One region of the Mesorhizobium sp. RCAM 06353 genome, then DNA from elsewhere that is predicted to be linked to it. Evidence: predicted binding sites of a transcription regulator. Region 1 holds the regulator's gene; each other region holds the start of a gene.
The links. Region 1 encodes PhoB, which activates phosphate uptake and scavenging genes when phosphate is short. Its sites were predicted from a motif close to TGTCATNNANCTGTCAT; they were not measured.

Region 1 (7,563 bases):
CGGCTCGTCCATGATCAGGATGCGGGCGTTGAACAGGATTGCACGTGCAATCGCCACCGATTGCCGCTGGCCGCCAGACAGCTTGATCACCGGCTCCTTGAAGCGCTGGAAGCGCGGATTGAGCCGGCCCATGACCTTGCGTGCCTCGGCCTCCATCGCAACGTCGTCGAGCGTGCCCCAGGCGGTCATCAGCTCGCGGCCGAGGAACAGATTGGCGGCAGCGTCGACATTGTCGGCCAAAGCGAGCGTCTGGTAGATCGTCTCGATGCCGTATTTCTTGGCATCGCGCGGATTGGCGATCGAAGCCTCCTCGCCATTGACGAAGATCTGGCCGGCATCGCGCTTGTAGGCGCCGGACAGGATCTTGATCAGCGTCGATTTGCCGGCGCCGTTGTGGCCGAGCAGCGCCACGACCTCGCCGGGGAAAAGATCGATCGAGGCATCATCGACGGCGCGAATGCCGCCAAAGGCGATCGAGATGTTGCGCATGTCGATCAGCGGCGTGCCAGTGGGGGCAGTTGTGGGGGCAGTTGCGGGAGCGGTTTTGTCAGCCATGATTATTCTCCCCTAAACCCGCTTGCGATAGACGGTGTCGAGCCACACCGCGATGACCAGCACGGCACCAACGACGATGCTCTGCAGCGGCGAGTCGATGCCGAGCAGCACCATGCCCGACTGCAATGATTGCATCAAAAGCGCGCCCAGCATGGCGCCCATCACCGTGCCGGCGCCGCCGGCGAGCGACGTACCGCCGATGACAGCGGCGGCGATGACCAGAAGCTCGTCCAGTGTGCCCAGCGCATTGGTCGACGCGTTGAGCCGGGCCGACGAGATCGCCGCGCTGATCGCGGCCAGCACGCCCATGATCATGAACACCTTCATGGTCACCCAGCGCGTGTTGATGCCGGCAAGTGCGGCCGCCTCCGGATTGCCGCCAATGGCGAAAACATAGCGGCCGAAACGCGTGCGCTTGGTGATGAAGGTCATGATAATGCCGACAGCCACCGCCATCAGCACCGGTATGGCAACGCCATGGGCGATGAACAGCCCGCCTTCGGGAAGGGTAATGCCGTTCTGCTGGGCGTACTGGCGCACGATGCCGATCGGCCATGGATAGGAATTGGCGATCCAGACGGCGCCAAGGATAGCGGCGCAAGCAACCACGCCAAGCAAGGTCTCGGCCCAAACTGGGCGCAGCGGAAAGTTGAACCGCTTGCGTTGCGACCTGCCGTTGAGCAGCATGAAGGCAACCGCCACGCAAGCGACCACACCGACGATCCAGCTCGCGGTAGCGCCGATCGAGCCGCGTGGTCCGCCGCCCATCAGCTGGAAGGTTGTGTCGAGCGGCGCGACCGTGCGCCCGCTGGTGATCAGCCATGCCATGCCGCGCCAGACCAGCAGTCCGCCAAGCGTCACAATGAAGGCCGGAACCTCCATATAGGCGATGATGAAGCCCTGGAACGCACCGATCAGGAGACCCAGCACCACACCGGCCGCCAGCGCGATGATCCAGAGCCACGGATTTCCAAGCTGGAAACCCATGACGCGAATGAGGAATTCGGCCTGCGCCACACCCATGATCATGCCGATCACGCCTTCGACGGATCCGACCGAGAGGTCGATGTTGCGCATAACGATAACCAGCACCATGCCGGTCGCCATGATCGCGACCGACGAGGTCTGCACCGACAGGTTCCACAGATTGCGCGGTGTCAGGAAAAGCCCGCCCGACAGGATATGGATGCCGACCCAGATGACCAGCAGCGCACCGACCATGCCGAGCATGCGTGTGTCGAGTTCGGTAGCCTTGAGAAACCGTCCAACGGCGCTGAGTTCGGATGCACGCGCCTTATCCGCCGCAGTGCTGCCGACCGGTTGATTAGAGGTCGTGTCGGTCATGCTATCCTCCCACCGGTTTACCGTCTGGCGCGGGTGCCGGAACATGGATGCTATTTGCTTGCCGCAGTCATTTGAAGCGGAAGCCCCTTGAGAAACGCCGCGGCTTTTGGGCCGCGGCGTTGATATCGAACGGTATTGCGCCGTTTAGTTGCAGGCCGCGACGCTGCCGGCGGCGACGCCTGCGCAGACTTCGTCCTTCTTGATCCAGCCGGCGTCGATGACGACGTTGAGATTGTCCTTGGTGATAGCCACCGGGGTCAGGAACAGTGACTTGACGGTGTTGCCGCCAGGCGTCGTGAAGTCTTTGACGCCAGCGATGTCGGTCATCTTCTTGCCGTCGGCCAGCTGCGAGGCGATCTCGGCGGCATTCTTGCCGAGTTCGCGCGCGTCCTTCCACACCGATACGGTCTGCGTGCCGAGAGCGATGCGGTTCAGCGCGGCATGATCGCCGTCCTGGCCCGAGACCGGCACGGTACCAGCCAAACCCTGCGCCGTCAGCGCCGCGACGACGCCGCCGGCGGTGCCGTCATTGGCCGCGACCACGGCATCGACCTTGTTGTCGTTGGCGGTCAGGAACTGCTCCATGTTCTTCTGAGCGTTGGCGGGCAGCCAGCCGTCCGTATAGGCCTCGCCGACATTCTTGATCTTGCCGCTGTCGATGGCCGCCTTGAGCACTTCCATCGAGCCCGAGAACAGGAAATCGGCATTCGGATCGGCACCCGAGCCCTTGATGAAGACATAGTTGCCTTCCGGCTTGGCCTTGAACACCGCAGCCGCCTGCAAGCGCCCGACTTCCTTGTTGTCGAAGGTCAGATAGAAGACGTCCTTGTTCTCGATCAGGCGGTCATAGCCGACGACCGGAATACCTTCGTCCAGCGCCTTCTGCACGGCCGGACCGATGGCCGAGGCGTCCTGCGCCAGGATGATCAGCGAATTGGCGCCCTGCGAAATCAGGCTTTCGACATCGGTAAGCTGCTTGCCGGGGTTGGACTGCGCATCGGCGGAGATGTACTTGTCGCCGGCGGCTTCGATCGCCTTCTTCATCGCGGCTTCGTCGGTCTTCCAGCGCTCTTCCTGGAAGTTGGACCACGAAACGCCGATGACCTTGTCCTTCGCCTGCGCGACCGACACGAGCGTCAGCGACATGGCGACACCCGCCAGGATGGCGGCTGTGAATCTCTTCATGATATTCCTCCCTGCGCCGCGTATGGCGCGACCAAACTGGCCCTAAGGCCGGCACAAAGGCTCTATTTTTTCGAGCCTCGAAAAAACACTGATGCAACACCGGAACGCTGTCAACAACGATTCTGATGGATTTTGATGTCCTCGCGAATTTTTTTCGAGCCTCGGAATAAATAAATGACAGGGCGGGCCGCTTCTGCCAGTATTTGACCGTGTCGCTGGCAGCGTTCGAGGGGCCGGAGGAACCGCGGCGACCGGGAGGATGTGGGAAAACATGTCGGTCGGAATCCGCCACGACGATCTGCGCCGGCGCAACCGCGCCATGGTGATTGCGGCCGTGCGCCGGGCCGGTCGGCCGTCGCGCACCGAGATTGCCGCGACCACCGGCCTCAGCCACTCGACCATATCGGCGATCTCTTCCGACCTGATCGGCGAAGGCATCCTGGCCGAAGGCAAGCCGAGCGAGGCCGGCGCGCTCAAACGCGGCCGGCCGCAGGTCGGCCTCGGCCTGAACCCCGAGGCCGCGGCTGTCATGACCGTGGTGCTGTCGCTGAATTTCCTCTCCGTCGCCGTCATCGACTATGCCGGCCAGGTCGTATCGGAAGAACAGCGCCGGCTGGACACGCTGACCATGTCGCGCGAAGCGCTGATCGGCGAATGCGTCGCCATCGTGCGGCGGCGCCTCGAGGATCCCGATATCGACGTGCGCAGCGTCGCCCGCATCGCGCTGGCGATCCAGGGCATCACCGACACCGCGGCCCGGGCGATGCTCTGGTCGCCGATCACGCCGCAGACCAACATCGCCTTCGCCGACATACTCGAGGCCGAGTTCGGCATCCCCGCCACCATGGAAAACGACTGCAACATGATGGCGGTGGCGCTGCGCTGGCGCGATCCCGAGCGCTACCGCGACGACTTCATCGCCATCCTTCTGTCGCACGGCATCGGCATGGGCCTGGTGCTGAAGGGCGAGCTGTTCACCGGCACCCATTCCTCGGGCGGCGAGTTCGGCCACATGATCCATCGGCCCGGCGGCGCGCTCTGCCGCTGCGGACGCCGCGGCTGCGTCGAGGCCTATGCCGGCAACTACGCCATCTGGCGTAACGCCAGGCAACTCAGTGAGGACACCGAGCCGGTCGCCGATGTCAGCGACGCGCAGATGCGGGCGCTCGCCGCCACGGCACGCGAACGAGACGGACCCGAGCGCGAAGCCTACCGCAAAGCCGGCGAGGCACTGGGCTACGGCCTCGGCAGCCTGTTCGCTCTGATCGATCCCGCACCCGTCGCCATGGTCGGCGTCAGCGCCGCCGCCTTCGACCTGATCGAGCCGGCATTGCGCGAGGCCATCGCCCAGACCGCCGGCGGCCAACACTCGAAATCGATTTCCTTCGACACCGAACCGAACGAACTTCCCCTCATCCGCGAAGGCTGCGCCATGCGCGCATTGACCTTCGTCGACCAGGAGATTTTCGCGCCAGGCGTGCAGGCGAAATCAGGCCTTGCCGCAAAGAAAAACGTAGCCTGAATCAGGTCGCGCTCAATCCTCGCGGATCGCGTAGCCCGCCCCACGAATGGTGCGGATAACGTCCGGCATGCGGCCATTGTTGACCGCCTTGCGCAGCCGGCCGACATGCACGTCCACCGTGCGCTCGTCGATATAGATCGTCTCGCCCCAGACATTGTCGAGCAGCTGGCTGCGCGAGAACACGCGGCCGGGATGGCGCATCATGAATTCAAGCAGGCGGAACTCGGTCGGGCCGAGCCGGATCTCGCTCTTCTTGCGATAGACCCGGTGCGATTCACGGTCGAGCACGATATCGCCGACCTTGAGCACGCTTGACAGAACTTCCGGCTTGGCGCGGCGCAGCAGCGCCTTGACGCGAGCCATGAATTCCGGCGTCGAGAACGGCTTGACCAGATAGTCGTCGGCGCCGGTCGAGAGCCCACGTACGCGGTCGCTTTCTTCGCCCCGCGCGGTCAGCATGATGATCGGCAGCCGCTCGGTCTCGGGCCGCATCCGCAGGCGCCGACAGAGTTCGATGCCGGACACCGCCGGCACCATCCAGTCGAGCACCAGAAGGTCGGGCACGTTCTCCTGCAGGCGGATTTCAGCCTCGTCGCCGCGCGGCACCACCTCCACCTGGTAGCCTTCGGATTCAAGATTGTAACGGAGCAGCACCCCCAGCGGCTCCTCATCCTCCACCACCATAATGCGTGGCGCGATCATTGATTGGTCACCTCTTGCGTCAGGCCGCGGGCGCCGACATCGCCGTCTCATCCTGCTTGGGACGATTGGCGGGCAACTGCGTGCCGGTCAGGACATAGTAGGCGTTTTCGGCGATGTTGGTCACGTGGTCGCCGATGCGTTCGAGATTCTTGGCGCAGAACAACAGATGCGTGCACGCCGTGATGTTGCGCGGATCTTCCATCATGTAAGTCAGCAGTTCGCGGAAGACGGAGGTGTATTTGACGTCGATGCGTTCGTCGTCGGCGCGCAGCTTCGCCAGTGCCGCGGCATCGCGCGCCGCATACTCTTCGATCACGCCCTGCACCTGGATCAGCACCAGCTGCGCCATGGCGTCGATGGAGTGCGACAGGTCGCGCGGCGTGGCGCTGAGACCGACGGTGCCGACGCGCTTGGCGATGTTCTTGGCAAGGTCGCCAATGCGCTCGAGGTCGCCGGCCATGCGGATCGAGCCGACGACATGGCGCAGATCATCGGCCATCGGCTGGCGCTTGGCGATCAGCGTGATGGCGCGGTCGTCGAGTTCGCGCTGGCGCGCGTCCATGATGGCATCGTCGGAGACCACACGCTGTGCCAGCGCGTTGTCGGAATTCAGCAGCGCCTTGGTGGCGCCGCCGACCATCGAGCCGGCGAGGTCGCCCATGTCGCTGATCAGCCTGCTGATCTGTCCGAGATCCTCATCGAAGGCTGCGACTGTGTGTTCGGCCATGATCCTGGTCCTCGTATGCGTGCGATCAGCCGAAGCGGCCGGTGATGTAGTCTTGCGTGCGCTTCTCGCGAGGCGACGTGAATATCTTCTCGGTTTTGTCGAACTCGACCAGTTCGCCCAGATACATGAAGGCGGTCTGCTTCGAGACGCGCGCCGCCTGCTGCATATTGTGGGTGACGATGACGATCGTGTAGTCGGCCTGCAGCTCGTCGATCAGCTCCTCGATCTTGGCGGTCGACAGCGGATCGAGCGCCGAGGCCGGCTCGTCGAGCAGGATGACTTCCGGCTTCACCGCCACCGTGCGGGCGATGCACAGCCGCTGCTGCTGGCCGCCTGACAGGCTGAGGCCGCTGGCATTGAGCTTGTCCTTGACCTCGTTCCACAGGGCTGCGCGCTTCAGCGCCTGCTCGACGCGGCCGTCCATCTCGGCCTTGCTGATCTTCTCATAGAGCCTGACGCCGAAGGCGATATTCTCATAGATCGACATCGGGAACGGCGTCGGCTTCTGGAACACCATGCCGATCTTGGTGCGCAGCAGGTTGAGATCCTGCGAACGGTCGAGAACGTTCTTGCCGTCGAGCAGCACCTGGCCCTCGGCGGTCTGCTTGGGATAGAGTTCATAGATGCGGTTGAAGACGCGCAGCAGCGTCGACTTTCCGCACCCCGACGGTCCGATGAAGGCGGTGACGCTGCGCTCGGGCAGCGACAGCGTGATATCCTTCAGCGCCTTCGACTGGCCATAATAGAAGTTGAGGTTCTTGACCTCGATCTTTACCTTGGCGGCTGCCTCGGCGGCGATCGTCATGTCTGGAGACAACATCTGGCTCATTTGTCCTCTCTGCGTCCGGTCAAGCTGCGCGCAAAGATGCTGAGCGCGAGAACCGTCAATGTGATGATGAGTGCACCAGTCCAGGCCAGTTGCTGCCATTCCTCGTAAGGGCTGAGAGCGAACTGGAAGATGGTCACAGGCAGGCTGGCCATTGGCGCGTTGAGATTGCTCGACCAGAACTGGTTGTTCAACGCCGTGAAAAGAAGGGGTGCCGTCTCGCCGGAGATGCGGGCGATGGCCAGCAATATGCCGGTGACAATGCCCGACAGCGCGGCGCGGTAGGCGACTGACTTGATGACCACCCAGCGCGGCGCGCCGATCGCGGTGCCGGCTTCGCGCAAGGCGTTGGGCACCAGGTTGAGCATGTCCTCGGTGGTGCGCACGACGACCGGGATGACCAGGATGGCAAGCGCGACGGCGCCGGCGATCGCCGAGAAATGCCCCATCGGCCGCACCATCAGCTCATAGACGAACAGGCCGATGATGATCGACGGCGCCGACAGAAGGATGTCGTTGATGAAGCGCACCACGGTGGTGAGTTTCGAGAAGCGGCCATATTCGGCCATGTATGTGCCGGCCAGAACACCGATCGGTGTGCCGACGATGATGCCGATGATGGTCATCACGATGCTGCCGTAGATGGCGTTGAGCAGACCGCCGGCATCTCCGGGCGGCGGCGTCATTTCCGTGAAGACCGCA
Region 2 (7,563 bases), 3.4 Mb from region 1:
TGGTGCCGCCGAAACCGAAGGAATTGGACAGCGCCACGTCGATCTGGCGAGCCCGCGGCTTGTTCGGCACCAGGTCGATCGCGGTTTCGCGCTCCGGGTTGTCGAGATTGATGGTCGCCGGCGCGACATTGTCCCGGATCGCGAGGATCGAGAAGATCGCTTCGGCGGCACCCGCCGCACCCAGCAGATGGCCGATCGACGACTTGGTCGACGACATCGAAATCTTCGACGCCGCATTGCCGACCAGCCGCTCGACAGCGCCGAGTTCGATCGTGTCGGCCATGGTCGAGGTGCCGTGCGCGTTGATGTAGTCGACGTCGGCGGGCGTAAGCTTGGCCCGGTTCAACGCCGCCGTCATGCAACGGAAAGCCCCGTCGCCATCTTCAGCCGGAGCCGTGATATGATAGGCATCGCCGGTGAGACCGTAACCGGTCACCTCGGCATAAATCTTCGCACCGCGCGCCTTGGCGTGCTCGAGTTCCTCAAGCACCACCACACCGGCGCCCTCGCCCATGACGAAGCCGTCGCGGTCACGGTCGTATGGACGCGACGCCGTCTGCGGCGTGTCATTGCGATCGGTCGACAGCGCCCGACAGGCGGCGAAGCCGGCGATCGACAGCCGCGTCACCGGCGCCTCGGCGCCACCGGCGACCATGACGTCGGCATCGCCCCACATGATCAGCCGGGCAGCATCGCCAATGGCGTGCGCGCCGGTCGAACAGGCCGTGACGACAGCATGGTTCGGGCCTTTCAGCCCGTGCCGGATTGAAACCTGGCCGGAGACGAGATTGATGATCTGGCCCGGGATGAAGAAGGGGCTGATGCGGCGCGGGCCGCGTTCCTTGAGGATCATCGCGTTCTCGGCGATGCCCTCGATGCCGCCAATGCCCGAACCGATGAGCACGCCGGTGGCGCATTGCTCTTCGTGGGTCTTGGGTTCCCAGCCGGAATCCTTCAGCGCCTCATCGGCGGCGGCAATCCCGTACAGGATGAAATCGCCGATCTTGCGCAATTCCTTCGGCTCGAGCACGGCCTCGGGATTGAAGGTGGCATTGCTGCCGTCACCACGCGGAACGACGTGGGCGATCTTGCAAGCAAGATCCTCCACCTCGAACTCGGTGATGCGCTTGGCGGCGCTGCGGCCGGTCAGAAGTTCCTTCCAGCTGTGCTCGAAGCCCATGCCGAACGGCGACAACAACCCTAGGCCCGTGACGACGACACGCCTCATCGCAGGTCCTCCCCGGTGATGACTGCGGAAAGCGTCAGGCCGAAGCCTTGTCGATGTACTTCACCGCATCGCCGACCGTCAGGATGGTCTCGGCTGCGTCGTCGGGAATCTCGACGCCGAATTCTTCTTCGAACGCCATGACGAGTTCGACCGTGTCGAGGCTGTCAGCGCCCAGATCATCGATGAAGCTCGCCTGCTCCGTCACTTTGTCGGCATCGACGCCCAGGTGCTCGATGACGATCTTCTTGACGCGCTCTGCGGTGTCACTCATTTGGGGCATCCTCGTCTTTTGTTTGTCTGTCTTCGTTAGCGGGCAGAATGCCGCTAATCAAGCTGAAAGATGGTCCTGCCGGAAACGCAACGGCCACGGACCGGTTTTTGCCCGAACCGCCGGGTTGCGGGCCGCATTACACGAAAAATGGCTGAGGTCCAAGGCGAAATGGTCTCTTTTCACAGCCCCGCCGTATCCGTCAAATCATAGCCATGCCGCCGTTGACATGGATGGTCTGGCCGGTGACGTAGGCGGCTTCGTTGGAGGCGAGGTAGGCGACGGCGGACGCCACTTCAACACTCGTGCCCATGCGGCGCGTCGGAATCGCCGCCATGATCGCCTCTTTCTGCTTGTCGTTGAGCTTGTCGGTCATCGCCGATTCGATGAAGCCCGGGGCAACGCAGTTGACGGTGATGTTGCGGGTGGCGATCTCCTGCGCCAGCGATTTGGAGAAGCCGATCATGCCGGCCTTGGAGGCGCAGTAATTGGTCTGGCCGGGATTGCCGGTCACGCCAACCACCGAGGTGATGTTGATGATGCGGCCATGGCGGCGGCGCATCATCGGATGGGTGAGTTCGCGGGTCAGCCGGAAAACGGCGGTCAGGTTGACTTCGAGCACCGAGTCCCAATCGGCGTCCGACATGCGCACGAACAGGCCGTCCTTGGTGATGCCGGCATTGTTGACCAGGATATCGACGCCTTCGAGCTCGGCCTCCGCCTTCTGACCAAGCGCCTTGACCTCGTCGCGGTTCGACAGATTGGCCGGGAACAGTTTGACCCGGTCACCGAGTTCGCCTGCCAAGGTCTCCAGTTTCTCGATCCGGGTGCCGTGCAGGCCGACAATGGCGCCTTGCGCATGCAGCACGCGGGCAATCGCCTCGCCGATGCCTCCCGATGCTCCGGTGACGAGCGCCTTGCGGCCGGTCAGTTCGAACATTTTTTGTCTCCTGATCTGAGAAAACAGCCTTCACACGGAAGGGGTGAAATCGCCAGTGGATTATGCAAGCGCGGCCAGCGCCGCCTCAACATCGGCCGAGGTGCCGACGGCTGATGTGGCGATGTCGCGATTGATGCGCCGTGCTAGGCCCGACAGCACCTTGCCGGCGCCGATCTCGTAAAGCGTTGCAACGCCGTTGGCGCCGAACCATTCCACCGTTTCGCGCCAGCGCACGCGGCCGGTTATCTGCTCGACCAGGCGCCGCGCGATCTCGTCGGGATCACTGGTCGGGGTCACGGTGACGTTGGACAGCACGGGCACTGCCGGCGCATGCTTCGTTACCCCGGCGAGCGCGTCGCGCATGACATTGGCCGCCGGCGCCATCAGCGCCGAATGGAAGGGCGCCGAGACCTGCAGCATCAGCGCCCGCTTGGCGCCCTTTTCGGTGCACAGTTTCGCCGCCAGTTCGACCGCGGCCTTGGCGCCGGAAATGACCATCTGGCCGCCGCCATTGTCGTTGGCGATCTGGCAGACCTTGCCGGCCCCTTGTGCGGCCTCGGTGCAAGCGGCTTCGACATCTGCCTGCTCCAGTCCGATGATCGCCGCCATGGCGCCCTCGCCGGCCGGCACCGCCGCCTGCATGGCGTTGCCGCGAATGCGCAGCAGACGGGCGGCATCGGCAACAGAGACGAACCCGGCGGCGGCAAGGGCCGAATATTCGCCCAACGAATGGCCCGCGACATAGGCGACCTTGTCCTTCAGCGAGAAGCCGCTCGCTTCCAGCGCCCTGATCGCCGCCAGTGACACTGCCATCAGCGCCGGCTGCGCGTTGGCCGTCAGCGTCAGGGTCTCTTCGGGACCTTCCCAGATCAGCTTCGACAGGTTTTCGCCGAGCGCATCGTCGACTTCCTGGAAGACCCTGCGTGCCTCGGGAAAGGCGTCGGCGAGATCCTTGCCCATGCCGACAGCCTGGCTGCCTTGTCCCGGAAAGGTGAATGCAATGGCCATGCGAGGGCTCTCCAAGACTGGTTGTGCTTGCCTGATAACACGCGTTTTTCCTGCCTGTGGCGCAAGGCAGGCCGCCAAGTCAAGCCCGGTTCAGCCCAGTCCCGAGTCGGAACCATGCGCCGGGTGCCTGTTCCGAAAGGCTTTTTGGCGATCACTCCTGATGAAAACCGCTCACGAATCGTTTGCTGGCTCTTCTTATTTCCGCCACAGGCGCTAGCTTTGCGTGACAATTATATGACAATCGAGTGACTTGGGTTGTCGCTGGGTGGGAAGTCAAAGTGGCAAAGAGTTCGAAACGCGCAGGTAAAGCCGCGCCTCAGTTCCTGGAAGACGATCCGTCCACCGGCTATCTGCCGGGCCGGAGATGGCCTGTCGTCCGTTACGGATTGATCAGCCTGGCGATCTCAACCATCCTGGTGTTTGTCATCGAATTGATCGTACGCGGCGACTTTGCCGGCACGGTCTCCTTCTTCCTGCAGCCGCTCAAGCCGGGCTGGACGACCATCGTCGTGTTCGCGCTGATCCTGATCGGCCTCGATGCCGTGCTCGGCCGCAGTCATCAAAGCCTGATGATCGTCGCGCCATTGACCCTGTCGCTGGCCTTTGTCGGCCACCAGAAATCGCATTATCTCGGCGATCCGCTCTATCCGACTGACTTTCTCTACGCCCGCCAGATCGTCGCCCTGCTGCCACTCCTGGTGCGCGACCGGCCGATGACCGCGCTCGCCATGGTCGTCGGCATCGTCGCCGGCCTGTCGCTGCTCGTCTATGGCTGGCGGCTGTGGCGCCGCAAGGTTCCCGCACTCAGCCACAAAGGCCGCCTTGCCCGGCTGACGCTGGCGGTGCCGCTGCTCGCCTTCTTTGTCTCGATCATGGACTATGCCACCTTCTCCTGGACCAGGGATCGGCTGCAGATCATCCCGATCATGTGGGACCAGAAGGAAAACTATGCCTCGAACGGGTTTGCGCTTGCCTTCGCGCTCAACGTGCCGATGGCGCATGTCTCGGCACCATCAGGCTATTCCGACAAGGCGATCGCGGCGATCGAGCGGCCGCAGGTGACGGCCTCGGTGCCCGATGAAAAGCCCGACATCATCGTCGTCATGAGCGAATCCTTCTGGGATCCGACCAAGCTGCCCGGCGTCTCCATCACACCGGATCCCATTCCCACCGTGCGATCGTTGCGTTCCGGTTCGATGTTCTCGCCTGAATTCGGCGGCATGACCGCAAACATCGAATTCGAGGCGCTGACCGGTTTTTCCAACGCCTTCCTGCCCGCCGGCAGCATTCCCTACCAGCAATATGTGCGCACGCCGACGCCTTCGATGGCGACCTTCCTGAAGAGCGAGGGCTACCGGGCACGCGCCATCCATCCCGGCACCAACTGGTTCTGGAACCGCGGCGCGGTCTATGCCGATTTCGGTTTCAACGATTTCAAGTCGGAAGAGACGCTGCCGCCGATGGAAAAGCGCGGACCGCTGGCATCGGATGCGGCGATGACGGACGAGATCATCCGCGAAGCCGACGCCAGTGACGACCCGGTGTTCTTCTTCGCGGTCAGCCTGCAGAACCATGGTCCCTATGAACCGAACCGTTACTACAACCCGACCCACTCGGTGCAGGCGCCGATCAGCCAATGGGCGCGCGACTCGCTGCTAAGCTATGCGGAGGGCTCAGCCGATGCGGACCGCGGCCTTGAACGGCTGATCGAATGGGCCAAGAAGCGCTCCCGCCCCACCGTCATCGCCTTTTTCGGCGACCATCTGCCGCCGCTGGGGCCGGTCTATGTCGAAACCGGTTTCCTGAAGGACAATGTCGCGCCACGCAAGGAAGCAACGCCGCAAGACGCATTGGAACATCATCAGACGCCGCTGATCATCTGGTCGAACCGCTCCGGTTCGGTGGAGAACCTTGGCGCGGTGAGCCCGGCCTTCCTGCCCTATCATATCCTCACCACCGCGGGGATTACGCATCCCTATTACACGGGTTTTCTGGGTGAGATGCGTCAACACTACCGCGTCGTCGACCGCAACCTGCTGCTGACGCCGGCCGGCGAGGCCACGCCCGACTGGTCGCGTCAGAAGGAGATCGACCCGGCGATCAGCGATTTCCGGCTCATCCAGTACGACATGATGTTCGGCAAGCGCAGCGCTGCGCCCGACTTCTTCCCCGAGACGGTCGACAAGGTTGTCGCCCATACGAGTTGAAGGGTTCCGATCCCTTCAGGTGTAGCGGCCTCTTGAGATTGAGCGCTCAATTCGTCAATTGCAGCTTCGAGAACTTGTTGGCGATTTGCTGGAAAACGTTCGGCAGTTTTGCTGGATCGTTGACGGCATAATAGCCGCTCGGGTCGGAAGCGCAGGCGCTGTAGAGCGTGCGGTTGGCGGCGGTATCCGACTGCAGCACCATCGTGTAGATTTGCACGCCCTCGTTCTTCAACTGCGTGCAGACGCTCTTGGTCCAGCCGTCGACATTGCGCGCCGCCGTCGTCTGGTTGTCTGAGCCGAAGCGGCCACCCGCCAGATAGCCATAGGACGTATAGTCGGACTTGGTCGGCTGATTGCTGGCGCCATAGACGACATTCTCGCCATCGGTAAGCAGCATGACGATCTTGCTGACGCCTGGCGTCTTGAATGGCACCCCGTCGGTATAGGGCGCGCCGGGTGACAGCACCCGCATGCCCCACGACAGACCCTCCGAGACGTTGGTGCCGGAACCGTTCCACTCCGTCATCTGGCTCGCCGCCTTGCGCAATTTGTCGAAATCGTCGGTCAGGGGAACGACGGGGGTCGGGCAGGAGCGGTTGGGACCAACGGTGATCGCGCTGCCGGTCTCGGTGACGATCTTGTTCGTCGACGCGACATATTTGGCGATCTTTTCCAGGTCCGCGCCCAACAGTGCGTTGACCACACTGCCAAGCAGGCCGCTAAGGTCGATGCCCAGTATATTGACGCCCGGCTCGGCGAGTTTGACCTTGTCGATGGTGTCGTCGAGGTACGAATTGTTGTAGCCGGTCGCCGAGTTGCCGTAGGAACCTGACGGCTTGGTGGCAGGCTCTGGATCGTCGGGAGCGAAGTAAGGCACGAACAGCGTGTCGGGTTTGTTCGCATCCGGCGGCGTATCAGAAATGTTGTAGGTGCCGGGGCGAGCCTCGACGCAGCCTTTCCATCCGGTGTCTTTCCATCCGCCCTTCAGCCCCAATTGCTTGAACAGCGCCATATGGTTCGGCCGCTTGCCGTCGATGACGGGGAAATTGATGCCGTTGGTCGAGGACTTGCCGTCCATGTCGATCCACGACGGGTCGAACCCGTCTCCATCGACATTGACCGCCGTGACAAAGGGAACCAGCGAGGCACGCACCTGGCGCGTCGGCGATTTTGTCGCTTCGAGCGTGTCCAGCAGTGACTTCGTCGCCGTTCTCAACGCCGTCATGCGGGCGCCGGCCATGGAGCCGGTATTGTCCAGCACCAGCACGACTTCGAGCTGATTGTTCGATTCGACGGCCGAGGCATCGACGACGATGTGCTTGTTCTGGCCGAACAGAAAGGCGAAGTTCAAATTGACGTCCGCCGAGGCGACAGCTTTCGTCTTGATGTAGTTGACGCCTTTGTCGACGGTCAGCGTTGCCTGCGCGTTGGCGAGTTCACTATTGCCGGCGATGTTGGCCTGAAAATAGCGGTTGAACGCGTCGGGGCGGGTGATGTCGAGATCGCCGAGATGCGAGGAGGCAAGATTTGCGGAGTCGAGCGCATTCTGCAGGTTGCTCTTGGCTCGCATGATGGTGGACACGTCGACCGCGAAGGCCACAGCCGACAGGATGGCCGGCAGGCCGAGCCCCATCAGAAGCGCGAAATTGCCGTTCTTCGAGCGCCAGAATCTGTTGAGAAGCATCCTTACCCCCGGAAATGCTCACCGCTTGATCTGCGCGGGTTGCCCGGGCTTTTGCGCCTTCCATGATGAATCGACCGTTGACGGCAAGGGCGCAACCCTGCACAACCTGACATTGTGGTTAAGGGCCGGTTGTCGGGAAATCACAGCCTTCTGACGCTGCCGCTTGCTTTTCAGGGCCCCCTGCGACATCGGGCACGCCCCTTGCCCTTGCCTTATCAGCGGATTGCT
Region 3 (7,563 bases), 860 kb from region 1:
CCGGCAAGAGGCTGATCACCATCCGCTATCATGAACCGAAGGCCTTCAAGACCTTCCCGCTGCGCGCCGAGAAGGTGGCGACCGGCTGCACCAGCGGCGATACTATCCTGATCGGCCTACTGGAAGCGATCGTCGACCGTTTGGCCGACATCCTCGAGCGCGCCGGCCGCGACATCGAGGCGATTTCGCGCGATATTTTCGAGGCACGCTCGACCAAGGTGTCGAAACGCAACCGCGACTTCCAGGAGTTGCTGAAAGCCATCGGCCGCAAGGAGGACATCGCCTCGTCCGTCCGCGACAGCCTGATCTCGTTGCAGCGCCTTGCCGGCTTCCTCGCCCATGTCGCCACCCAGACCAAAATGAGCAAGGATGTCCGTGCCCGCATCAAGACCTTGTCGCGCGACGTGCTGTCGCTTGCCGACCACGCCACCTTTCTGTCGCAGAAGATCTCCTTCCTGCTCGACGCCACGCTCGGCATGATCTCGATCGAGCAGAACGCCATCATCAAGATCTTCTCGGTCGCCGCGGTGATTTTCCTCCCGCCGACACTGGTCGCCTCGATCTACGGCATGAATTTCGACGTCATTCCCGAGCTGAAATGGCAGCTCGGCTATCCCTTCGCCATCGGCCTGATGATCCTGTCGGCGATCCTCCCCTTCTGGTATTTCCGTCGCCGCGGCTGGCTCTGACCGCTGCCGCTGATGCCGGCGGTCTCAGGCTGGCTCACCAGAAAGGACTTGACCAAATCGCGCGCTGCCTGCATCCGGGTTCGCCGATCCATGCGGATCGCGCATTCTGCAACCGGGTTCCAGACCATGACCGCAAAGACATGGGCCTATGAGGATTTCGTCGAGGGCGCCTCGTTCGACCTCGGCACCAAACAGGTGAGCGCGGCCGAGATCGTCGAGTTCGCCAGCGAATTCGACGCCCAGCCGATGCATCTCGACGAGGAAGCCGGCAAGGCCAGCATCCTGGGCGGCCTGTCGGCTTCGGGCTGGCACACCTGCGCCATGTTCATGCGCATGCTGTGCGATGCCTTCCTTTTGGACTCCACCTGCCAGGGCGCGCCAGGCGTCGACCAGGTCAAGTGGAAGAAACCGGTTCTGGCCGGCGACACAATCAGAGGCAACCTGGTTGTCCTGGCCAAGCGTCTGTCGAAATCGAAGCCGCAACTCGGCTTCGTCACCATGCGCAGCGAGCTGGTCAACCAACGTGGCGAAAGCGTCTTCGAGCTTGAGAATTCCGTCATGTTCCTGACGCGCGATGCGGCGGGGAATGCCGCATGACCCTGGATGAATTCTTCCGCATCGGCACCACGGTGACGCTCGGCTCGCACACATTCGAGCCCGAGGCGATCAAGGCCTTTGCCCGCAAATACGACCCTCAGATATTCCATATCGACGAAGAGGCCGCCAGGAAGAGCGTGCTCGGCGGGCTCTGCGCCTCCGGCTGGCACACCGCCGCCACCTGGATGAAACTCAACCTCGAAGCCCGCATGGACGCCGAGGGCGCCAACTGGAACGGCCCTGGCCCGATGCCCGAATTCGGCCCCTCCCCCGGCTTCAAGAACCTGAAATGGCTGAAGCCCGTCTACGCCGGCGAAACCGTCACCTTCACGCGCACGGCGGTCTCCCACCGCCCGATCTCATCGCGCCCCGGCTGGCGGCTGCTGGCGCTGCGCTGCGAGGCTTTCGCCGCGACCGGCGACAAGGTGCTGGAGTTCGAGAGCGCCGTGCTGGTGAAGGTGGGTGAGTAGCCGGTTCGCGTAAGCGAATTCATCGTGCCAGTGGCACGATGAAAGGCCAACGAACGCCGGGACGCTGCGAAGCAGCGGGGACCCGGCAGGCCGTAGATATCAAGCTCGACGCCGTACTTGCCTCCCGTGCAGTATTTGCGGCCTCAATGCCCCTCAAACCCAATCAGCGTCCTGACCGGCACACCCAGCGCCTCAAGCTTGGCGCGCCCACCGAGATCCGGCAGGTCGATGACAAAACAGGCCGCCAGAATATCGGCGCCGATCTGGCGCAGCAGCTTGACCGCCGCTTCCGCCGTGCCGCCGGTGGCGATCAGATCGTCGACCAGGATTACCTTCTCACCAGGGGCAATGCCGTCCTTGTGCATCTCCATCTCGTCCAGCCCGTATTCCAGGCTGTAGGCGACGCGCACCGTCTCGAAGGGCAGCTTACCCTTCTTGCGGATCGGCACGAAGCCGGCCGAGAGCTGATGGGCGACGGCGCCACCCAGGATGAAGCCGCGCGCCTCGATGCCGGCGATCTTGTCGACCTTCTGCCCGGCATAGGGATGCACCAGTTCGTCGATGGCACGGCGGAAGGCGCGCGCATTACCGAGCAGCGTTGTGATGTCGCGAAACAGGATGCCGGGTTTCGGATAGTCCGGAATGGTGCGGATCGCGGCCAGCAGCGTGTCTTCGAGCGAAGGTTTCATGAAGGCGGCTCCGGATGATCCAGTTTCGGCGGACAGATGTGAAACGATGCCAGGGCCAATCGTAGCCCGGCGCGACCGACAACGGCTAGCGCGATGTGACGCCCGAGACAAGCGCATCCGGCAAAGGATTGGACTGGCCGCTGCAGCGATCTTCCGCGCCGATGCTGTCCGCCACGGCTGGGTCCTGCTTTACCGATTAGCGGAAGCGCAGATTCCCGCGTGGCACTTGTCCGATCGAATTGCAGCCTCTCAGCTTCATAGCCCGTCCGATCTCGATCCGCATCTGTTTGATCGCCGCGCTATGCCAAAGGACGGCTTGCCGAACTCTCGCATAGGGGTAAAAAGGGGCGACTGAAGCGCCCCTTCCGGTCGAACCATGGTCGCTACATGACCCATCTTCTGCGGAAAATACCGATCGTCATCATGGCAGCCTCGCTCCTGAGCTGGGCTCTGGCAGCCGGCTCCGCTGCCGAGCGGGCCAGTTGGACGGTCGTGCTACGCCCGGCAGATTTCGTGGTCGGCGAGGCGCTTGGACAATTGCATACGCATCGACAATGGATCACTGGATTCAACGAACGGTCCGGCGTGTTCGAGATCGCTCTGCGCAGGAAGGCAATCGCGATTTCGGCGCCGCGCTGTCGGATGGACTACCTGATTTTGACGATCCCGGTTTATTACCCTGAAAATCCGAAGCAGGCATCCGTCCGCGAGCGTCGCGTAGTCTATGATACTCTCGTCACACTGCAGACGAAGGCCAAAGGCAGCGCAACTGTTGCCGTTGAAGCGCCTGACCCTCTCGCTCGCCTGGGAAAACGAGGTATCGAGCTTCTTGCCTGCAATCTGTACTTTGCCTTTCCAATATCGGTGCAAGTGTCGACGCAGTGAGCTATTGCCGGCTTCAGTCCCCTGGAGCCCTCTGCGCTAGAACTAAGACAAACTGACGTCCCGGCTGGCGCACGCAGAGAGCACCCAAAGCGCGTCGCATGAATCCGCTTCGACGCGACGCGCTTTAGGACTTACATGCCGAGGTCGCCCCGCAGCTCGGCCTTGGCCACTTCGTATTCAGCCTTGAAGTCGTCCCGGTTGAGCAGGACCGCGGCGATGACGCTGCCGGAAATCTTGCCCATCTCGACGTCGGACGCATAGTGGATACCGCCAACCTCACGGTTGTGGGCGTATTCGGCCGCGCGCGCCATGATCTCGGCGCGCTTCTCCGGAACCATGTCGGCCAGGATGATGCCCATCATGGTGCCGACCGTGGCGTGGCCGGATGGCCAGGAACCTGAGCTCGACAGCTTGACCGCCGGCTTGACGAGATCACTGAGCTGGTGCGGACGCGGGCGCTTCCAGACATCCTTGGCCGGATCGACGACAGCGCCTTCGGTCTCGACGACGCGGTCGAAGAAGGCGCTGAATTTCGGCAGCTTCTCCTTGTTGAAATTCGGCCCCATCACATTGGCGAAGCGCCAGACATTCTCCTCGGAGTCGGCAACGGCGCTGGCCACCATCTCGGGCGTGCGCGTCACTTGCAGCGCCAGCACCTCGCCGAGTTCGGCCTTGGTCTGCGCCGAATCGTTTGCCGGCGGTGGCGGCAGGATCATCGTCAGGTCGACATCCTTGTTGGTGACGAAGGGTTTTGCGTCTTCGGCCTGGGCGGCCGAGCCGATGATCAGCAGCAGCAGACCAGCCGTCAGCGATGCGTATTTCTTCATGGGTGCGATCCTTTCGTGGGAATGACGCAGGATCGCTACCGGCGATGACGGCCATGTGACATCACCGCCTGCGAAACGCGAAAGGGCGCCTCAAGGCGCCCTTTTGTAGTCTTGTGCGGCTTTGGCGCGATTTAGTGCGCCACGTCTTCCCACACCTTGCGCTTGACGAGGTAGACCAGCGCACCGAACACCAGCAGGAAAAACAGCACGTTGATGCCGGTATGCTTGCGGGCTTCCATGTGCGGCTCGGCCGCCCACATCAGGAAGGTTGCGACGTCGCGGGAATATTGGTCGACCGTCTGCGGTGCGCCGTCATCATAGGTCACCTGGCCGTCGGAGAGCGGCTTGGGCATTTTCAGCGACACGCCGGACATGAAGTACGGGTTGTAATGCGTGCCTTCCGGGATGACCATGCCGGCAGGCGGCGTCTGGTCGTAGCCGGTCAGCAGCGAGTGGATGTAGTCGGGGCCGCCCGCGTCATACTGGGTGAAAATGTCGAAGACGAACTGCGGAAAGCCGCGCTCGACGCCGCGTGCCTTGGCCAGCAGCGACATGTCGGGCGGCGCCGCGCCGCCATTGGCGGCCGCGGCCGCTTCCGTGTTCGGGAACGGCGCCGGGAAATAGTCCGACGGCTTGCCGGGACGGTCGAACATGTCGCCGGCATCGTTGGGGCCGTCATGGATCGTGTAGGTCGCCGCCAGCGACTTGATCTGGGCATCCGAATAGCCGAGGTCCGACAGGGTGCGGAACGCCACTAAATTCATCGAATGGCAGGCCGAGCAGACTTCCTTGTAGACCTTCAGGCCGCGCTGCAGCTGGCCCTTGTCATAGGTCCCGATCGGACCTGTGAAGCTCCAGCTCATCTCCTTCGGCTCATTGATCGGGAAATGCGTCGGCGCTGCCGCGTTGTGCGCCTCTTCGGCCGCGAAGGCCGCAGTGCCGGCGGCCACAAGGCCGATCAGCGCCAGCGAGGTGAGAATCTTTTTCATGCCAAATCCCCTTAGATTCTCTACCGCTCAGCCCTTGGTCTCTGGCGCGGCCGTGGCGCCCGCCGGATGCCCGCTGCCACCCTTGTTCTTTTCGAGCACCGCCTCGGTAATCGAGTTCGGCAGCCTGCGCGGCGTCTCGATCAGGCCAAGCACCGGCAGCGCGATCAGGAAGAAGGCGAAATAGAACAACGTCGCCATCTGCGCCATGAACACATAGCTGCCTTCCGCCGGCTGCGAGCCCAGCCAGCCAAGCAGGATGGCGTCGGCCACGAACAGCCAGAAGAACAGCTTGTACCAGGGCCGGTAGACCGCCGAGCGCACCTTGGAGGTGTCGAGCCACGGCACCAGGAACAGCATGACGATGGCGCCGAACATGCACAGCACGCCGCCGAGCTTGGAGTTGATCGGCCCGATGTTGAAGGTGATGGCGCGCAGGATCGCGTAGAACGGCAGGAAGTACCATTCCGGCACGATGTGGGCGGGCGTCTTCAGCGGGTTGGCGACGATGTAATTGTCGGGATGGCCGAGATAGTTCGGCAGGAAGAAGATGAAATAGGCGAAGATGAACAGGAACACGATCATGCCGAACGCGTCCTTGATGGTCGCGTAAGGGGTGAAGGCGACGGTGTCGGTCTTCGACTTGACCTCGATGCCGGTCGGGTTCGACTGGCCGACGACATGCAGCGCCCAGACGTGCAGCACGACGACGCCGGCGATCATGAACGGCAGCAGGTAGTGCAGCGCGAAGAAGCGGTTCAGCGTCGGGTTGTCGACGGCGAAGCCGCCGAGCAGCAACTGCTGGATCCATTCGCCGACCAGCGGAATGGCGCTGAAGAAGCCGGTGATGACGGTGGCACCCCAGAAGCTCATCTGTCCCCAAGGCAGCACGTAGCCCATGAAGCCGGTCGCCATCATCAACAGGTAGATGATGCAGCCGAGGATCCAGAGCAACTCGCGCGGCGCCTTGTAGGAGCCGTAATAGAGGCCGCGGAAGATGTGCATGTAGACGGCGATGAAGAAGAACGAGGCACCGTTGGCATGCATGTAGCGCAACAGCCAGCCGGAGTTGACGTCGCGCATGATCTTCTCGACCGAGCCGAAGGCGAGATTGGTGTCGGCCGTGTAGTGCATGGCCAGCACGATGCCGGTCAGGATCTGCGCCACCAGCATGATCGACAGGATGCCGCCGAAGGTCCACATGTAGTTGAGGTTGCGCGGCACCGGATAGGCGACGAAGCTGTCATAGACCAGCCGCGGCAGCGGCATGCGGGCGTCGAACCAGCGTTCGATACCGGTTTTGGGCGTGTAGGTCGAGTGTCCCTCGCTCATCGAAATATCCCCCTGCCTCAACCGATAAGGATCTTGGTATCGGAAATGAACTTGAATACCGGCACAGCCATGTTCTCGGGCGCCGGGCCTTTGCGGATGCGGCCGGCGGTGTCGTATTGCGAACCATGGCACGGGCAGAACCAGCCGCCGAAATCGCCTTCCTGGCCAAGCGGGATACAGCCCAGATGCGTGCAGACCTGAACCATCACCATCCAGGCTTCCTTGCCGGGCGTGGTGCGGTTGGCGTCGGTCGCCGGCGCGTCGGCCGGCAGATTGGCGTTGCGGGCGATCGGATCCTTGAGATCGGAGAGGCTGACGGCCTCGCCGTCCTTCATTTCCTTTTCGGTGCGGTTGCGCACCACGACCGGCTTGCCGCGCCATTTGACGATCAGCGAACTACCAGGCGTCAGCGAGGCGACATCGACCTCGACCGAAGCGAGTGCCAGCGTCGAGGCATCTGGGCGCATCTGGTCGATGAACGGCCAGGCGAAGGCACCGGCGCCGACCACGGCGGCCATGCCCGTGGCGACATAAAGAAAATCTCGACGATTGGGATCGTGGATGTCGGTTGCGCTCACGGGTGCCTGATCCTTTCGCCTCTTCCGCGCCGGTGGCCGAGCCTTGTTCCCCGCTCAATCACGCCAACCCGACAGCGCATGGCGAACAGGCTAGCGAATTCCTCCGGCATTTGGACTTCGGTTTATGCGTGAAGCCCGTTTTTGTCCAGACGGGTGAAGGCACAAGGGCAGATTGTCGCGGGGACAAAATCCCCTATTGGCCGGCGGGACGGCGAATGGCCGCAGAGGGCGGCTAAACAACCGGGAAATATCAGCAAAATCCGAGACTCCAGCTTGCCTCGACACGGGGCGTTGGTGTGATCTATCTTCCCAGGCATGGCACACGTCATAGACCGTGAGGAATGGGCCGTTCGCTCCGACCACTGGAAGGGCGAGTTGCAATGCGGTGCCTACGGCTCCAACTCCTGCCTGATCTTCAACTACCTGCCAGATGAAGGCGGCGGCCCGCGGCTGCACGCCCATCCCTACACCGAGATTTTCATCATCCGCCAGGGCACCGGCCTGTTCACC
Region 4 (7,563 bases), 3.5 Mb from region 1:
GCCGGTTTCGACATCTCGGACACGCCCATCGCCTACACGTCTGACTCCACCTATGGCCGGGCCATCATCGTCGGCCTGATCAATACGTTGATCGTCGCCTTTGTCGGCATCATCACCGCCACCATCATCGGTTTCATCGTCGGCATCGGCCGGCTGTCGAAAAACTGGCTGATCCAGAAAATCTGTACCGTTTATGTCGAGGTGTTCCGCAACATCCCGCCGCTGCTGGTCATCTTCTTTTGGTATTCCGGCGTGCTGGCCGTGCTGCCGGCGCCGCGTGACAGCTATCACCTGCCTTTCGGATCCTTCCTCAACCAGCGCGGCTTCTATTTCCCGCGCGCTATTTGGGGTGACGGCTCCTGGCTGATCGTGGTGGGTCTGCTTGTCGGCATCGCCATGGCGTGGTTCGTCGCCCGCAAGGCGCATCAGCGGCAGATGGCGACCGGCCAGCAATTCCCGGTGTTCTGGACATCACTGGCGCTGATTGTCGGGCTGCCGTTGCTCGCCTATGCGCTGAGCGGCTTTCCGCTGACTTTCGATTTTCCCAAACAGTCCACCTTCAACCTGAGCGGCGGTTTCGTGGTGAAGCCGGAGTTTCTGTCACTCTATCTGGCGCTGTCGTTTTATACCGCCGCTTTCATCTCCGAGATCGTGCGCGCCGGTATTCGCGGAGTTGCCAAGGGCCAGAGCGAGGCCTCGGCTGCGCTTGGTCTGCGTGCCGGCCAGGCGTTGCGGTTGGTCGTCGTGCCGCAGGCCATGCGCATCGTCATTCCGCCACTGGCCAGCCAGTATCTCAACCTAACCAAGAATTCCTCGCTCGCCATCGCCATCGGCTATCCCGACCTGACGGCGACGACCGGAACGGTGCTCAACCAGACCGGCCAGGCAGTGGAGTGCGTGGTCATCATGATGGTGATCTATCTGGCCATCAGCATCCTGACCTCGCTGCTGATGAACTGGTTCAATGCCAAAATGGCGCTGGTGGAGAGGTAAGGACATGCAAGAACATGATATGTCCTGGGTTCGCACCGAAATGATGCTGGCGCAACCGGCGCCTGCCGGCGTCACGGGCTTCAGCGCGTGGGTGCGAAGGAACCTGATCGCCTCGGTAGGCGATACCATTATGACCATAATCGGTTTGGCGCTGGTGGTGATGATCCTGCCGCAAATCATCAACTGGGCCTTCATCAGCGCTGTGTGGACGGGACCGAACCGGACCGTATGCGCCACGGTAACGCAAGGCGGAATTCAGCCGGACGGCTGGTCTGGCGCATGCTGGGCCTTTGTGAACGCCAAGTTTGGCCAGTTCATGTTCGGAACCTATCCGATCGAGGAGCGCTGGCGGCCAATTCTGGTCGGCATACTGCTCGTCGTGCTTATGGTGCCGATGCTGATGCCGAGCGTGCCGCGCAAGGGCCTCAACGCCCTGCTGCTGATCGTCGGTTTACCTGTTGTGGCGTTCTTCCTCCTGGTGGGCGGCGTGTTCGGTCTGGAGCATGTCGAAACCGCGCGCTGGGGCGGCTTGCTGGTAACGCTGTCGCTGTCTTTCGTGGCCATCGTCGTGTCGTTGCCGCTTGGCATCGTACTGGCGCTTGGCCGGCGCTCCAAAATGCCTGTTGTCAAGATGCTGTGCGTCATCTTCATCGAAGCCGTGCGTGGCATTCCGTTGATCACCGTTCTGTTCATGGCCAGCGTCATGCTGCCGCTGTTCCTGCCGCCGGGCGTCACCTTCGACAAGTACCTGCGCGCGCTGATCGGCGTGTCGTTGTTTGCGGCCGCCTATATGGCCGAAGTGGTGCGTGGCGGCCTGCAGGCGATTCCCAAGGGGCAGTATGAAGGCGCCGATCTCGCTCGGTCTCGGCTATTGGCAGAAGATGTATTTCATTGTCATGCCTCAGGCGCTGAAGCTGGTCATTCCGGGCATCGTCAACACCTTTATCGGCATGTTCAAGGACACCAGCCTGGTCACCATCATCTCGATGTTCGACCTGCTTGGCATCGTCAAGCAGAACTTCTCCGACGCCAACTGGGCGACGGCGCAGACGGCCAAGTCCGGCCTGATCTTTGCCGCCTTCGTCTTCTGGCTGTTCTGCTTCGGCATGTCGCGCTATTCAATGTACACCGAACGCCGGCTCGACACCGGCCACAAACGCTAACAAAAGAACAAGGGGACCCTGTCATGGCCACCGAAAACGCCGTCAGCGCGGAAGAGATCAAGGTCAACGCCGCCAAGATGCACATCTCGACCACCGATGTCGCCATCGACATCATCGCCATGCACAAATGGTACGGTGAGTTCCATGTGCTGAAGGACATCAACCTGAAGGTGATGCGCGGCGAACGCATCGTCATCTGCGGACCGTCCGGCTCCGGCAAATCGACCATGATCCGCTGCATCAACCGGCTGGAGGAGCACCAGAAGGGCAAGATCATCGTCGACGGCAAGGAACTGACCAACGATCTGAAGAAGATCGACGAGGTGCGCCGCGAGGTCGGCATGGTGTTCCAGCACTTCAACCTGTTCCCGCATCTGACCATCCTGGAGAACTGCACGCTGGCGCCGATCTGGGTGCGCAAGACGCCGAAGAAGCAGGCCGAGGAAATCGCCATGCATTTCCTCAAGCGCGTGAAAATCCCCGAGCAGGCAAACAAATATCCGGGCCAGCTATCGGGCGGTCAGCAGCAGCGCGTGGCGATCGCCCGTTCGCTGTGCATGAACCCGCGCATCATGCTGTTCGACGAGCCGACCTCGGCGCTCGATCCGGAAATGATCAAGGAAGTGCTGGAGACCATGGTCGGCCTCGCGGAAGAAGGCATGACCATGCTGTGCGTCACCCACGAGATGGGCTTTGCCCGCAAGGTCGCCAACCGGGTGATCTTCATGGACCAGGGCCAGATCGTCGAGCAGAACACGCCGGCCGAATTCTTCGACCACCCGCGCCACGAGCGCACGAAACTGTTCCTGTCGCAGATCCTGCACTAGGCTTTTGATGACCAAGGAGAGCCCGGCTGAAGCAGTGCCGGGCTCTTTTGCGTATGGATAGGCAGAGGCGGGCGGTTCGTGTCGCGCCGGGATGCGTTTGCAGGGCCGCCATTCATGAAAAAGCTCGGCCGTTTTCTTGGTCTGCTGTTGATCGCGGTCGTGCTCGCCGTCACGCTCGGCACTTTCGTGCCGCGGCCGCTCTGGCAAACAGCCGGCGACAAGTCTGTGACGCGTCATATCCTGGTGCTGAGAAACCCGATCCACACCGACATCGCCATCCCGGTCGACGATGCGGTGCGCCAACGCTTTCATTTTCTGGTCGAAGCCGGCATCCCGGCCGACGCGCCGGAGGTGCGCTACATCGTCTTCGGCTGGGGCGGCCGCGCCTTCTATCTGGAAACGCCGACCTGGTCTGAGCTGAAAGCCGTTCCGGTGATGAAAGCGCTGACCCTCGACGCGTCGGTCATGCATGTCGATGTCGCCGGCGATATCGTCGAACCGCATCCCGATGTCGCCGGCTTCGACATCGGTAATGACCAGTTCGCGGCCTTGCTTGATTTCATCCAGGCCAGCTTTCAGCAGGGACCGAGCGGTCCGATCCATATCCAGAATGCCGCTTATTCCAGATTCGACGGCTTCTTCGAAGCCAACGGCCATTTCAACGCACTGGTCGGCTGCAACACGTGGACGGCGGCGGCACTGCGCACCGCCGGTCTGCGCACTGGCTGGTGGAACCCGCTGCCGGTGTCGCTGGGGCTGTCGATGCGGCTCTATAACTAGCGCCTTTCCGCAGACAAGCTGAAAAACATGCCTCGATTTCAGCGCCGGATGATTTTCTGCTGCTCCCAGCCATAGAGCCAGTCGAGGTCGGCGGCGAGTTTATCCGAGGAGCGCATGGTGAGGAACAGATTGCGGGCGATGGCGACGGGGCCGGCAGCATGCCAGGCAAGGCGGTTGACGGCGCCACGGCGAGCAACTCTCGCCACACGCGGCCGTCGCAAGTTCTCCCAGATCCGAAGACTTTCCACTGGATCGGCAGGGAATTCGGCCATGACATTGGCAAGCGTCGCCGCATCCTCGATCGCCATCGCCGCGCCTTGTGCCGCGAAGGGTGTCATCGCATGCGCGGCATCGCCGATCAGTGCGATGCCGGCTGGCGTTGTCCAGGGCTGCTTCTGTTCGACGGTGTGGAGCGGCCAGGTCAGCCACGGGCCCGCCATTTCCATCAACTTTACGAGTCCTGGCGCGGTGCCGCGCATAGCGGTGGCGAGGATGCCGGGATCGGCATGGCCGGACCAGCCCTCGGCAATGCGCTCGCCTTTGGTGAAGGCGACGAGATTGAAGGCGTCACCCTTGCTGACGGGATAGGCAACCATGTGGAAACCCGGATGCAGAAAAGTCGTGACGCAATCGACCGCGCCGATCGCGGCAAAGGCTTGCCCAGCGGTGCTGTCGGCCGCGACGGTGGCGCGCCAGGCCAACTGTCCCGAAAAACGGCTTCTTGGCGATGCCACCCTCTTGGTCGAATCGACAAGTGCGCGCACCGAGGACCAGACGCCATCGGCGCCGACCAGCAAGGAGCCTTGTGCCTCGGCCGTCTTGCCATTGACCTCGACACTCGCCGTAACACCATGGCTGCCGGTGGCAATGCTGGCGACGCGCGCACCGGTGGTGAGATGAATACCCGGCATATCGGCAACACGCGCTGTCAGTGCGCTGTGCAGGTCGGCCCTGTGGGCGACGAGATAAGGCGCCCCCCAACGCCTTTCGCCCGCTTGCCCCAGCGGCACGCGGGCCAGTTCGCGCAACGTCGCGGCGTCCTTCAGCACCACCGCTTCCGGCATAACCGCTGTCCGCAACAGCCGGTCCAGCACGCCGAGGTCTCGCAGGATGCGTGTCGCGTTGGGAGAAAGCTGGAGGCCGGCACCCACGGCTTCGAGGCGCGGAACCTGTTCGAACACCCGCACGGGGTAGCCGCGTGCGGCGAAGGCGAGGGCGGCTGTCAGCCCGGCAACGCCGGCCCCGGCGACGATGACTTGCCGGAGTTGCGCGTCGTGCATGGGCTCAGCCGCTGGAGGCTCAGGCGGCCTGGTCGATGTAGAGGCAGCCAGCCGGCAGCGTTTCCGTCGCCTTCAGCTTCGGCGAATAGCGGTAGAGCGTCGAGCAATAGGGGCAGACTTTCTCATTGTCGTCGCCCATGTCGAGAAACACATGCGGATGGTCGAAAGGCGGGTTGGCGCCCGTGCACATGAATTCCTTGACCCCGATGTCGATCGCCGGATGGCCCGCATCGTTCTGGAAATGGGGAATGGAACCGCCTGCCATCGTCGTCTCCTTAACGCAGTCTCGCATGCATCTGGATCATAACAGGTCTCTTTGCAAGATCGATGAAATCAAACTGTCGCAAAAGCCTGTCAGAGGATAAGTTAAGCCGGTTAAGCGCGTGAGCGCGGACGCAAAGCGATTCCGCGACCGATCATGCGACACAAAGGCATGTTAGAGCGTCTATCGCCATCTGGCGGCGCTGCAAAAGGAACGGTTACGGGCAGGGATCATGAACGAACTGAAGCCGGTGCAGAGCGAATTCGTCAATGTCGAGGTGGCCAGTTCGGAAGGCGGCAACCCCGATCGCTTTGTCAACCGCGAGTTTTCCTGGCTGCAGTTCAATCGCCGCGTGCTCGAGGAATCGCTGAACACCCATCATCCGCTGCTGGAGCGTGTCCGCTTCCTGTCGATCTCGGCAGCCAATCTCGACGAGTTCTTCATGGTGCGCGTCGCTGGCCTCGCCGGCCAGGTGCGCGAAGGAATCACGCTGAAAAGCCCCGATGGCCGCACGCCCGAGCAGCAGCTCGAACAATTGCTGCGCGAGGTCGAACGGCTGCAGGAAGACCAGCAGAAGAGCCTTTCGGCACTCACCGTGCTGCTCAACAAGGAAGGCATCGAGAGCATCACCCGCGACGCTCTGACCAAGGACGAGAAGGTCTGGCTGGAGGACCATTTCCAGGACCAGGTGTTTCCGGTGCTTACGCCGCTGTCGATCGACCCGGCGCATCCGTTCCCGTTCATTCCCAATCTCGGCTTCTCGATGGCGCTGCAGCTGCGCCACCGCAAGAATGGCGAGGAGATGAGTGCGCTGTTGCGCCTGCCGGTGGCGCTGAAGCGCTTTATCCGTTTGCCCGATCGCAAGCACCATGTCCGCTTCATTCCGCTGGAAGAGGCGGTCGGCCTCTATATCGGCAAGCTGTTTCCGGGCTATGAGGTCAAGGGTTCCGGCACGTTCCGCATCATTCGAGACAGCGATATCGAGGTCGAGGAGGAGTCGGAAGATCTCGTGCGCCTGTTCGAGACGGCGCTGAAGCGCCGCCGCCGCGGTTCGGTGATTCGCATCGAATTCGACAAACTTATGCCTGGCGAACTGCGCGAATTCGTGGCCGGCGAGCTTGGCGTATCGTCGAGCCGCATCAGCGTGCTCACCGGACCGCTGGCGCTCAGCCAGATCTCCGAGATTGTCTCCATCCCTCGCGATGACCTGAAGTTCACGCCCTACAATCCGCGCTTTCCCGAGCGCATCCGTGAGCATGGCGGCGACTGTTTTGCCGCCATTCGCGAGAAGGACATCGTTGTCCACCACCCCTACGAATCCTTCGACGTCGTCGTGCAGTTCCTGCGCCAGGCGATGGCCGATCCCGAAGTGGTGGCGATCAAGCAGACGCTTTACCGCACCTCCAACGACAGCCCGATCGTGCGCGCGCTGGTCGACGCGGCCGAGGCAGGCAAGTCGGTGACCGCACTTGTCGAGCTCAAGGCCCGGTTCGACGAGGAAGCCAACATCCGCTGGGCGCGCGACCTCGAGCGTGCCGGCGTGCAGGTTGTGTTCGGTTTCCTCGAGTTGAAAACCCACGCCAAGATGTCGCTGGTGGTACGGCGCGAGGACGGCAAGCTGCGCAACTACGTGCATCTCGGCACCGGCAACTATCATCCGGTCACCGCGCGCATCTACACCGACCTGTCCTTCTTCACCACCGATCCGACAATCGCGCGCGATGTCGCCCAGCTGTTCAACTTCATCACCGGCTATGCCGAGCCGACCGATGAAATGCGGATTGCGATCTCGCCATTCACGCTGAGAAGCCGCATCCTCAAGCACATTTCCGACGAAGTCGCCCATGCGCTGGAAGGAAAGCCGGCGCGCATCTGGATGAAGATGAACGCGCTCGTCGACCCGATCGTCATCGACGCGCTCTATGATGCCAGCCGCGCGGGAGTGGAAATCGACCTCGTCGTGCGCGGTATCTGCTGCCTGCGGCCGCAGGTGCCGGGCCTGTCGGAAAACATCAGGGTCAAGTCGATCGTCGGCCGGTTCCTCGAACACAGCCGCATCTATTGTTTCGGCAACGGCCATGGCCTGCCCTCGGACGAGGCGATCGTCTATATCTCCTCGGCTGACCTGATGCCGCGCAATCTTGACCGTCGCGTCGAAACCATGGTGCCGATCACCAATCCAACTGTGCATGAACAGATTCTGGGCCAGATCATGCTGGGCAACATCATGGACAATCAGCAAAGTTTCGACGTATTGG

Region 2: AC56QX_RS27890 (LTA synthase family protein) is a predicted target of PhoB. The motif match lies at 3,668-3,684, and genes of this name have one in related genera.
Region 3: AC56QX_RS13305 (acid phosphatase) is a predicted target of PhoB. The motif match lies at 4,202-4,218, and genes of this name have one in related genera.
Region 4: AC56QX_RS27345 (RNA degradosome polyphosphate kinase) is a predicted target of PhoB. The motif match lies at 5,372-5,388, and genes of this name have one in related genera.

The regions. Positions count from the first base shown of each region.
Region 1 covers NZ_CM185031.1:1,949,214-1,956,776, reverse strand. Annotated here, with positions in the region: gene AC56QX_RS09210 (ATP-binding cassette domain-containing protein) at 1-555, opposite strand, end outside; gene AC56QX_RS09205 (sugar ABC transporter permease) at 568-1,899, opposite strand; gene xylF (D-xylose ABC transporter substrate-binding protein) at 2,044-3,084, opposite strand; gene AC56QX_RS09195 (ROK family protein) at 3,356-4,606, shown strand; gene phoB (phosphate regulon transcriptional regulator PhoB) at 4,619-5,308, opposite strand; gene phoU (phosphate signaling complex protein PhoU) at 5,328-6,035, opposite strand; gene pstB (phosphate ABC transporter ATP-binding protein PstB) at 6,061-6,864, opposite strand; gene pstA (phosphate ABC transporter permease PstA) at 6,861-7,563, opposite strand, start outside.
Region 2 covers NZ_CM185031.1:5,719,642-5,727,204, forward strand. Annotated here, with positions in the region: gene fabF (beta-ketoacyl-ACP synthase II) at 1-1,228, opposite strand, end outside; gene AC56QX_RS27875 (acyl carrier protein) at 1,263-1,499, opposite strand; gene fabG (3-oxoacyl-[acyl-carrier-protein] reductase) at 1,699-2,436, opposite strand; gene fabD (ACP S-malonyltransferase) at 2,497-3,444, opposite strand; gene AC56QX_RS27890 (LTA synthase family protein) at 3,723-5,651, shown strand; gene AC56QX_RS27895 (pilus assembly protein) at 5,698-7,335, opposite strand.
Region 3 covers NZ_CM185031.1:2,810,146-2,817,708, reverse strand. Annotated here, with positions in the region: gene corA (magnesium/cobalt transporter CorA) at 1-689, shown strand, start outside; gene AC56QX_RS13325 (MaoC family dehydratase) at 816-1,286, shown strand; gene AC56QX_RS13320 (MaoC family dehydratase) at 1,283-1,756, shown strand; gene AC56QX_RS13315 (adenine phosphoribosyltransferase) at 1,900-2,445, opposite strand; gene AC56QX_RS13310 (hypothetical protein) at 2,833-3,330, shown strand; gene AC56QX_RS13305 (acid phosphatase) at 3,462-4,157, opposite strand; gene AC56QX_RS13300 (cytochrome c1) at 4,289-5,146, opposite strand; gene AC56QX_RS13295 (cytochrome b) at 5,174-6,475, opposite strand; gene petA (ubiquinol-cytochrome c reductase iron-sulfur subunit) at 6,493-7,053, opposite strand; gene AC56QX_RS13285 (cupin domain-containing protein) at 7,369-7,563, shown strand, end outside.
Region 4 covers NZ_CM185031.1:5,623,548-5,631,110, reverse strand. Annotated here, with positions in the region: gene AC56QX_RS27375 (amino acid ABC transporter permease) at 1-993, shown strand, start outside; partial or broken gene AC56QX_RS27370 (amino acid ABC transporter permease) at 998-2,156, shown strand; gene AC56QX_RS27365 (amino acid ABC transporter ATP-binding protein) at 2,234-2,983, shown strand; gene AC56QX_RS27360 (TIGR02117 family protein) at 3,098-3,763, shown strand; gene AC56QX_RS27355 (FAD-dependent monooxygenase) at 3,802-5,043, opposite strand; gene AC56QX_RS27350 (zinc-finger domain-containing protein) at 5,063-5,308, opposite strand; gene AC56QX_RS27345 (RNA degradosome polyphosphate kinase) at 5,538-7,563, shown strand, end outside.